2 regions of the Paenibacillus sp. USHLN196 genome follow, and region 2 is predicted to be linked to the other one. Evidence: predicted binding sites of a transcription regulator. Region 2 holds the regulator's gene; the other holds the start of a gene.
What was found. The regulator CtsR, encoded in region 2, represses protease genes until heat stress. The targets are predictions, from matches to a motif close to ATGGTCAATAAAGGTCAAACA.
Positions count from the first base shown of each region.

Region 1: a site for CtsR is predicted at 2,171-2,191, ahead of clpP (ATP-dependent Clp endopeptidase proteolytic subunit ClpP). Genes of this name have one in related genera too.

Region 1 covers NZ_JBBCYH010000027.1:19,305-22,729, forward strand. Annotated here, with positions in the region: gene gap (type I glyceraldehyde-3-phosphate dehydrogenase) at 1-468, opposite strand, end outside; gene WFI24_RS32995 (sugar-binding transcriptional regulator) at 576-1,601, opposite strand; tRNA gene WFI24_RS33000 (tRNA-Arg) at 2,029-2,103, shown strand; gene clpP (ATP-dependent Clp endopeptidase proteolytic subunit ClpP) at 2,281-2,877, shown strand; gene WFI24_RS33010 (stalk domain-containing protein) at 3,042-3,425, opposite strand, start outside.
Region 2 covers NZ_JBBCYH010000026.1:388-3,812, forward strand. Annotated here, with positions in the region: gene WFI24_RS32515 (GNAT family N-acetyltransferase) at 1-1,086, shown strand, start outside; gene WFI24_RS32520 (CtsR family transcriptional regulator) at 1,548-2,009, shown strand; gene WFI24_RS32525 (UvrB/UvrC motif-containing protein) at 2,041-2,565, shown strand; gene WFI24_RS32530 (protein arginine kinase) at 2,594-3,425, shown strand, end outside.

The DNA of each region.
Region 1 (3,425 bases), on a different contig from region 2:
TGCCAGGCAGTTCGTTGTGCAAGATGCGCCGGAGATTACAGTTTCAGTACCGTCGAGGATTTCATGGTTTACGTTGTAAACGATGGTTTTCATGTCGCCAGTAGCTGGTGCGGAGATAACAACTTTCTTAGCTCCACCTTTCAAGTGTTTCTCAGCTGCTTCTTTTGTTGTGAAGAAACCAGTACATTCCAGAACGATATCTACGCCCAAGTCGCCCCAAGGAAGTTCTTCTGGGTTACGGTTAGCCAATACTTTAACTTCTTTGCCGTTCACTTTGAAGAAGCCATCGTGTACTTCAACATCGCCATCGAAGCGACCTTGAGTTGTATCATATTTGAGCAAATGAGCCAGCATTTTAGCGTCAGTCAAGTCGTTGATTGCTACTACCTCGATGCCTGCTACATTTTGAATACGGCGGAATGCCAAGCGTCCAATACGTCCAAAACCGTTAATACCTACTTTAATCATGAGTAAGTTCCTCCCAAGTTTTGATTAATTTTTTTATGAAACTTATATATTCAAGACAGACGGTAAAGTCCGTCAAGACAACAATGGTTGTGATGAAAAGTAAACTCTTATTCCATTTCGGCAACAATGACTTCGGCAGCAGCCTCATCAATAATCAGAATATCTTCCTGACCAAATCGCAACACGGAGTGTATCGCAGCAGCTTTGCTTTTGCCACCTGCAATTCCGATCACGACATCAGTTCGTTCAATATCCTGAAGTCGCATACCCAGTGTAAGCATGGTATGTACAACCTCACCCTGATCATTAAAGTAATAACCGAAAGATTCAGATACGGCACCTTGCTCTTGAAGTTCATCTATAATCTCCATCGCAAGTTTACGTCTTGTCGCCATCTCCACGGCATCACCAATTCCATGAATAACAATCCGCGATTTCCGAATCAGCTGTAGAATCTCCTGAACACTGGGGTCCTGGATTAATGATTCATAGGCATGATCACTAAGCAAATCCGGTACATGCAGGAGTTTGTATTGCGCTCCTACCCGTTTTGCCATTGTGGATGCGATCGTATTCGCCTGAATTTCAAGGCTTTCTCCTAGTCCACCACGTGCCGGTACGAACCAGACACCTTTAAGAGATGTTGGTGGATTAAGTTGCTCTGCGACTTCGGCCGTTGTTGATCCGCCAGTAACGGCGACAACGTCATTGTCACTCATGATATTGCCGAGAGCCTTCGCTCCGGCTCTGCCCAGTTCCCTTTTGGCAAACGGAGATACGTCCGAATCACCAGGAACCACAACTACCTTTTGCAGACCGTAGGCTTGCTTGATGCGCTCTTCCAGCTCGGATAATCCGAACAACTCTTTGGCAACGGGCTCTAACTGCTGCAGCAAATCATACCCTGCCTCGCTGATCTTCATTCCTGCGCTGTCAATTTCAATAAGTCCCTGAGCCTTTAACAGATCGGTCTCAGCCCTCAGAACCCGCTCGGTCATCTGCATGGAATTAGCTAACGTTCTCCGTCCGATCACATCCGATAACATGATCTGCTGCAGAATCGTATACCTCTTTTTCAAGATATCCATGAGATCAGGCAGAAGCTGCTTTTGTATTTCTAAAATCGTTCGCATGCTTTCCACTCCCGCAAGTTCTCGTTCCAAGCTCTCTTTCGTGGCCCTAAAACGTCCCGGGTTAACTTTTTAAGTCCCACGTCTATTCTACCTAAAACTGACGTGACATGCAAGTGTTTCAACATGTTAATTCGACACGCTTCCAAGCTTTTGTACGCGCCTATTTTCACAATCCTAGACTTCCATGATCAAGGACTGCCACACGTATACCATATATAGAAGGAATACATTTTTCTCATCTACATATCGCTCAGAATTACATTTTATACGGCATGTCCAAAACCTCTAATAGCATTTACTTAAATGCACTCTTTATCCACTCTTCTTCATCATGATCATTTTTAGGCTAATCCAAACCACATCCACAATGAACTGCTTGCAATTACATATTTCATGAGCTATAATCATTATTGCTGTCACATAATATGCGCCCGTGGTCCAATGGATATGACGTAGGCCTCCGAAGCCTGAGATCCAAGTTCGATTCTTGGCGGGCGCGCCATTTTTATTTAACAGCTCATAACCCTTTTAACCAATGAAACCGGAAAGGTTTCTTTTTTTTGTAAGTTAGTTTGACTTTCTTTGACTTTTTGTTTGGAATTGTTTATTATGTGGGTAATACGGTAACAGTTTAAGTAGAAACACCAATAACATTTACATTTCCGAGGAGGTTTTTCACGTGAGTTTTATTCCTATGGTCGTTGAACAGAGCAACAGGGGTGAGCGCGCCTACGACATCTACTCCAGATTGCTGAAGGATCGTATTATTTTCCTTGGTAGCGATGTTAATGACGTTGTGGCTAATGCCATCATGGCACAGATGTTGTTCCTAGCTGCGGAAGATCCGGAGAAAGACATTCACTTATACATCAACAGCCCAGGCGGATCGATTACAGCTGGTATGGCCATTTATGATACAATGCAATTCATCAAACCGGATGTATCTACCATCTGTGTAGGTATGGCGGCTTCCATGGGTGCATTCTTGTTGAATGCCGGTGCAAAAGGTAAACGTTTTGCGTTGCCTAACAGCGAAGTCATGATTCACCAACCTCTTGGTGGTGCTCAAGGTCAAGCGTCGGACATCGAAATCCGTGCTCGCCGTATCCTGAAAATGCGTGATACATTGAACCGCATCATTGCTGAACGTTCTGGTCAACCACTAGAGCGGATCGAGAAAGATACAGATCGTGACTACTTCATGAGTGCTGCTGAAGCGGCAGAATATGGTATCATTGATAAGGTTCTCGAAAAGGTAGGTTCACAAGGCATCTAATTGCTAGTAGACCACGGTCTGCGTTAACGCAATCAACATTTAACGTACTAAGCAACACCTAAATGTGTTGCTCATACGCAAAGAAGCCCTCGTCATATCTATGACGAGGGCTTCTTTTTTCACTTTATAAGAAAGATAACACAAAAGTGCACACTAATGATCGCTTACTTGCTTCCCGTTACGTCACTGAAAGGCTCTGTACCTTTAGGAAGAAGTTCTTTATACGTAAATAGCATTTCGGGGAATCCCTCTGCGTACGCCGTATATTCATACAGCTGGAAGAACACCACTACACCCGTCGGTGTCACATAGAAATCTTGATCTTTATTCAACCCTTTGTAACCTTCAAGGTAGCCACCGCCAGCTTTAAGTTGTTCGCCCACTTTTTTACCCAATGTCTCGCGCATCGTTTTGTTATTTTGCAGCACATCATCTAGCGTAAGCTCCTTGCCTGTGTCCAGTGCAAAGGTGTGGCCTGTTCGGTACGTCATACCATGAGCACCAGCATAATCCTCATATCGTTGTGTAATGAGTCCCAATACGCCTCT
Region 2 (3,425 bases):
AAAGAAAAGCGGCGGAGTCAGTTTTCGTCACAGGATATATGGGGTGTATACGAGGAAGGGCAATTAGGAGCCAAACTTCACATTATCCCTTTTCAAACTTATATTCATGGTAGATCGTTCGAAATGGGTGGTATTGCCGGTGTAGCCACCTGGCCAGAGTATAGACGCAAAGGCTGGGTAGCGGGTCTGCTGAAGCATGCGTTGGAAGAAATGAACCGCAACAAACAAAGTATATCGTTCTTGCATCCATTCTCTTTTGCTTTCTATCGGAAATACGGATGGGAAACCTATGTTGAATTTAAACGATATAAAGTGCCTACAGCGCATTTGCCTTCGAAAAAAGCGACACCTGGAACGATTCGGCGTGGCGATCCGGGTCTCAGCACATTAAAGCAAGTATACAGTGCTTATGCTGAGCGTTATAACGGAACCTTGGTCCGGGATGATGCACGGTGGGATAATTCAGTTCTTGTACATGGGACCAGCCAGAAGGCTGTATATTACAATGAAAATGATGAAGCACAAGGTTATCTCTTATATGAGGTGAAGGAAAGTAAATTTACCATTAAAGAGATTATCTATCTGAATGAAGAGGCTAGGCAAGGGCTATGGACCTTTATTGCCAATCATGATTCCATGATTGAGGAAGTGACGTTGCAGGCACCTGCCAGTGATACGCTTGCTTTCCAATTGGATAACCCACGGATTCAACAGGAGATTGTACCTTATTTTATGGCACGCATCGTTAGTGTAGAGCAGTTTATATCCCAGTATCCCTTTGCAAGCCAGGACTCACCGGTGCAGATTGTTCTTCAGGTAGAAGATGCCCACGCTCCATGGAATGAAGGGGTATGGCAACTAAACGTTGCAATGAACGGAACGGCGTCCATATGGAAGACATCCGAGCCAATCAATGATGATCAGACCATTAAGGTGGATATTCAATCCCTTACCGCGGTCTTGATGGGGTATCGCAGACCGACGGAAATGGCACGGATCGGAAGAATTCAAGGACCAGAAGCAGCCATCAAGGCTTTGGAACAAGCGATTCCTGTACGAGAAACCTACTTGCTTGATTTCTTTTGATTACGATTTCTCTTCTTCATTTAACTTGATTATCTTATATAGAAATACAGCGTTATTGTAAGACAAATGGACTTCTCCGGCAATTTTGGAGAGGTTTTTTTGTGTCTGGCGAATATTTCGTGTAAAATCGTAAAAAATGAATAGTGACCCCACTTGGCAAACCCACAAAATATGCTATAATGTATATAAAGTCAAAGAAAGTCAAAGTCAACTAAAGGTTTAATACTTAAGTAGCTTTTCTTTCTGCAATCTGATGGATGAGCGCCCATATACGGTATTCATTTCATCGGAGGATCAAGGGAATATTAAAGGACCTTCGTGCTTCCTTCGCTCTCCTGTTAACGTCTGTGGAAGCAAGATTCGCTGTTTCCCTGATTGGTTAAATGGGTAGAGAAGGTGTACTCTGTGGGGGCGTGTGGGTCCTTATTGACTTAACGTTTCAGACAGTGGAGGATGATTGGATGCGTAATATCTCTGATATTATCGAACGATATCTGAAGAGTATTTTGCATGAAAGTCCCGAAGGAATGGTTGAAATTCAGCGTAATGATCTGGCAGATCAATTTTCATGTGTACCTTCCCAGATCAATTATGTCATCAGCACACGTTTTACCCTCGAGAAGGGATACCTGGTAGAGAGTAAACGCGGCGGTGGTGGTTATGTTCGCATACAGCGCATTGAATTACCGGCCCAATCAGCTCTGCATAATCATTTGCACCATAGTATTGGTGATGAGATCGGGCAGACTGCTGCCGAAGGTCTGATCTATCAACTGGAAGAAGCACGTTTCTTGAGCAAGCGGGAAGCCGGGTTGATGCGAGCGGCTGTATCTAGAGAGGTTATATTGGTCAAACTTCCTTACCGGGATCAAATTCGTGCCAGAATGTTGAAGGCGATGTTAATATCTTTGCTCGGTAAATGAAAACTATCGGGGTCAAAGGAGGTACATCAATATGCTGTGCCAAGAATGCAATAAACGTCCGGCGACACTTCATTTTACGAAGATCGTGAATGGAGAGAAGACGGAATTCCATATTTGTGAGTCATGTGCCCGTGAAAAAGGGGAGATGATCCCTGGAACAGCAGGAGGATTTTCCATTCACAACTTGTTGTCCGGGTTGCTTGATTTTGATCCAGCTGGCAAAAGTGGATCTGCAGGATCACCACCTGCAAAAGCACTTCAATGTGAAGAGTGTGGTATGACGTACTCACAATTTAGCAAAATAGGCCGTTTCGGCTGCAGTTCATGTTATAAATATTTTGACAGTCGTCTGGACCCTTTGTTCAAGCGGGTTCATGGTAGTACATCCCATGTGGGCAAAGTGCCAGCACGTGCTGGTGGTCGCATCAAGGTGAAACGGCAAATCGCCGATCTGAAGCGTGAGCTTCAGGAGAGTATCGCCCAAGAGGAATTTGAAGAGGCGGCTCAGATCCGTGACCAGATTAGAGGACTTGAAAAAGGAATAGCTCAGGAGTAAAGTTTGTCATGAGTAGGAGGGATGCGTAATGCCTAATCTGCGCTTTACAGAGAAGGCGCTCAGCGACTGGATGCGTAGTGATGCGGCTGATTCCGAAATCGTCATTAGCAGCCGTGTCCGGATCGCACGCAACCTTCAGCATGTTCCGTTTCCGATGCTGGCTTCCAATGAGCAATCGGAAGAGGTGCTGAATAAGCTGAGCGAAGTACTTCAATACGATGACGTTCATGCCTTTGGGGATTTTCATACGCTGGATCTGCTCGATATTGACGAACTCGACAAACGAGTGCTGGTGGAGAAACATCTCATCAGTCCAAGTCTTGCGAATGAATCCAGGAATGGTGCGGTTATTCTCAGTGAGGATGAGTCTGTCAGTATTATGATTAACGAAGAGGATCATCTTCGTATCCAGTGCCTCTATCCGGGGTTCCAGGTGAAAGAAGCCTGGGAGAAAGCTTCCGCAATAGATGATGCTTTTGAAGCGCATGTGGATTATGCTTTTGATGATCGAAGAGGATACTTAACCAGTTGTCCTACCAATGTAGGTACAGGTGTCAGAGCATCGGTTATGATGCACCTGCCTGCCCTGGTGATGACGCAGCAGATAGGCCGTATTCTAACCGCAGTTTCCCAAGTGGGATTGACGGTAAGAGGAATATACGGTGAAGGTAGCGAGGCGATGGGTAACCTGTTCCAGATCTCGAACCAGATTACATTGGGACAGACCGAACAGGAAGTCATCGAGAACCTGCATGGTGTTGTATTACAGATGATAGGTCATGAGCGTACAGCCAGAGAACGGTTAATTACCGACTCCAAACTCCGTATTACGGATCGTGTCATGCGCTCTTACGGCATAT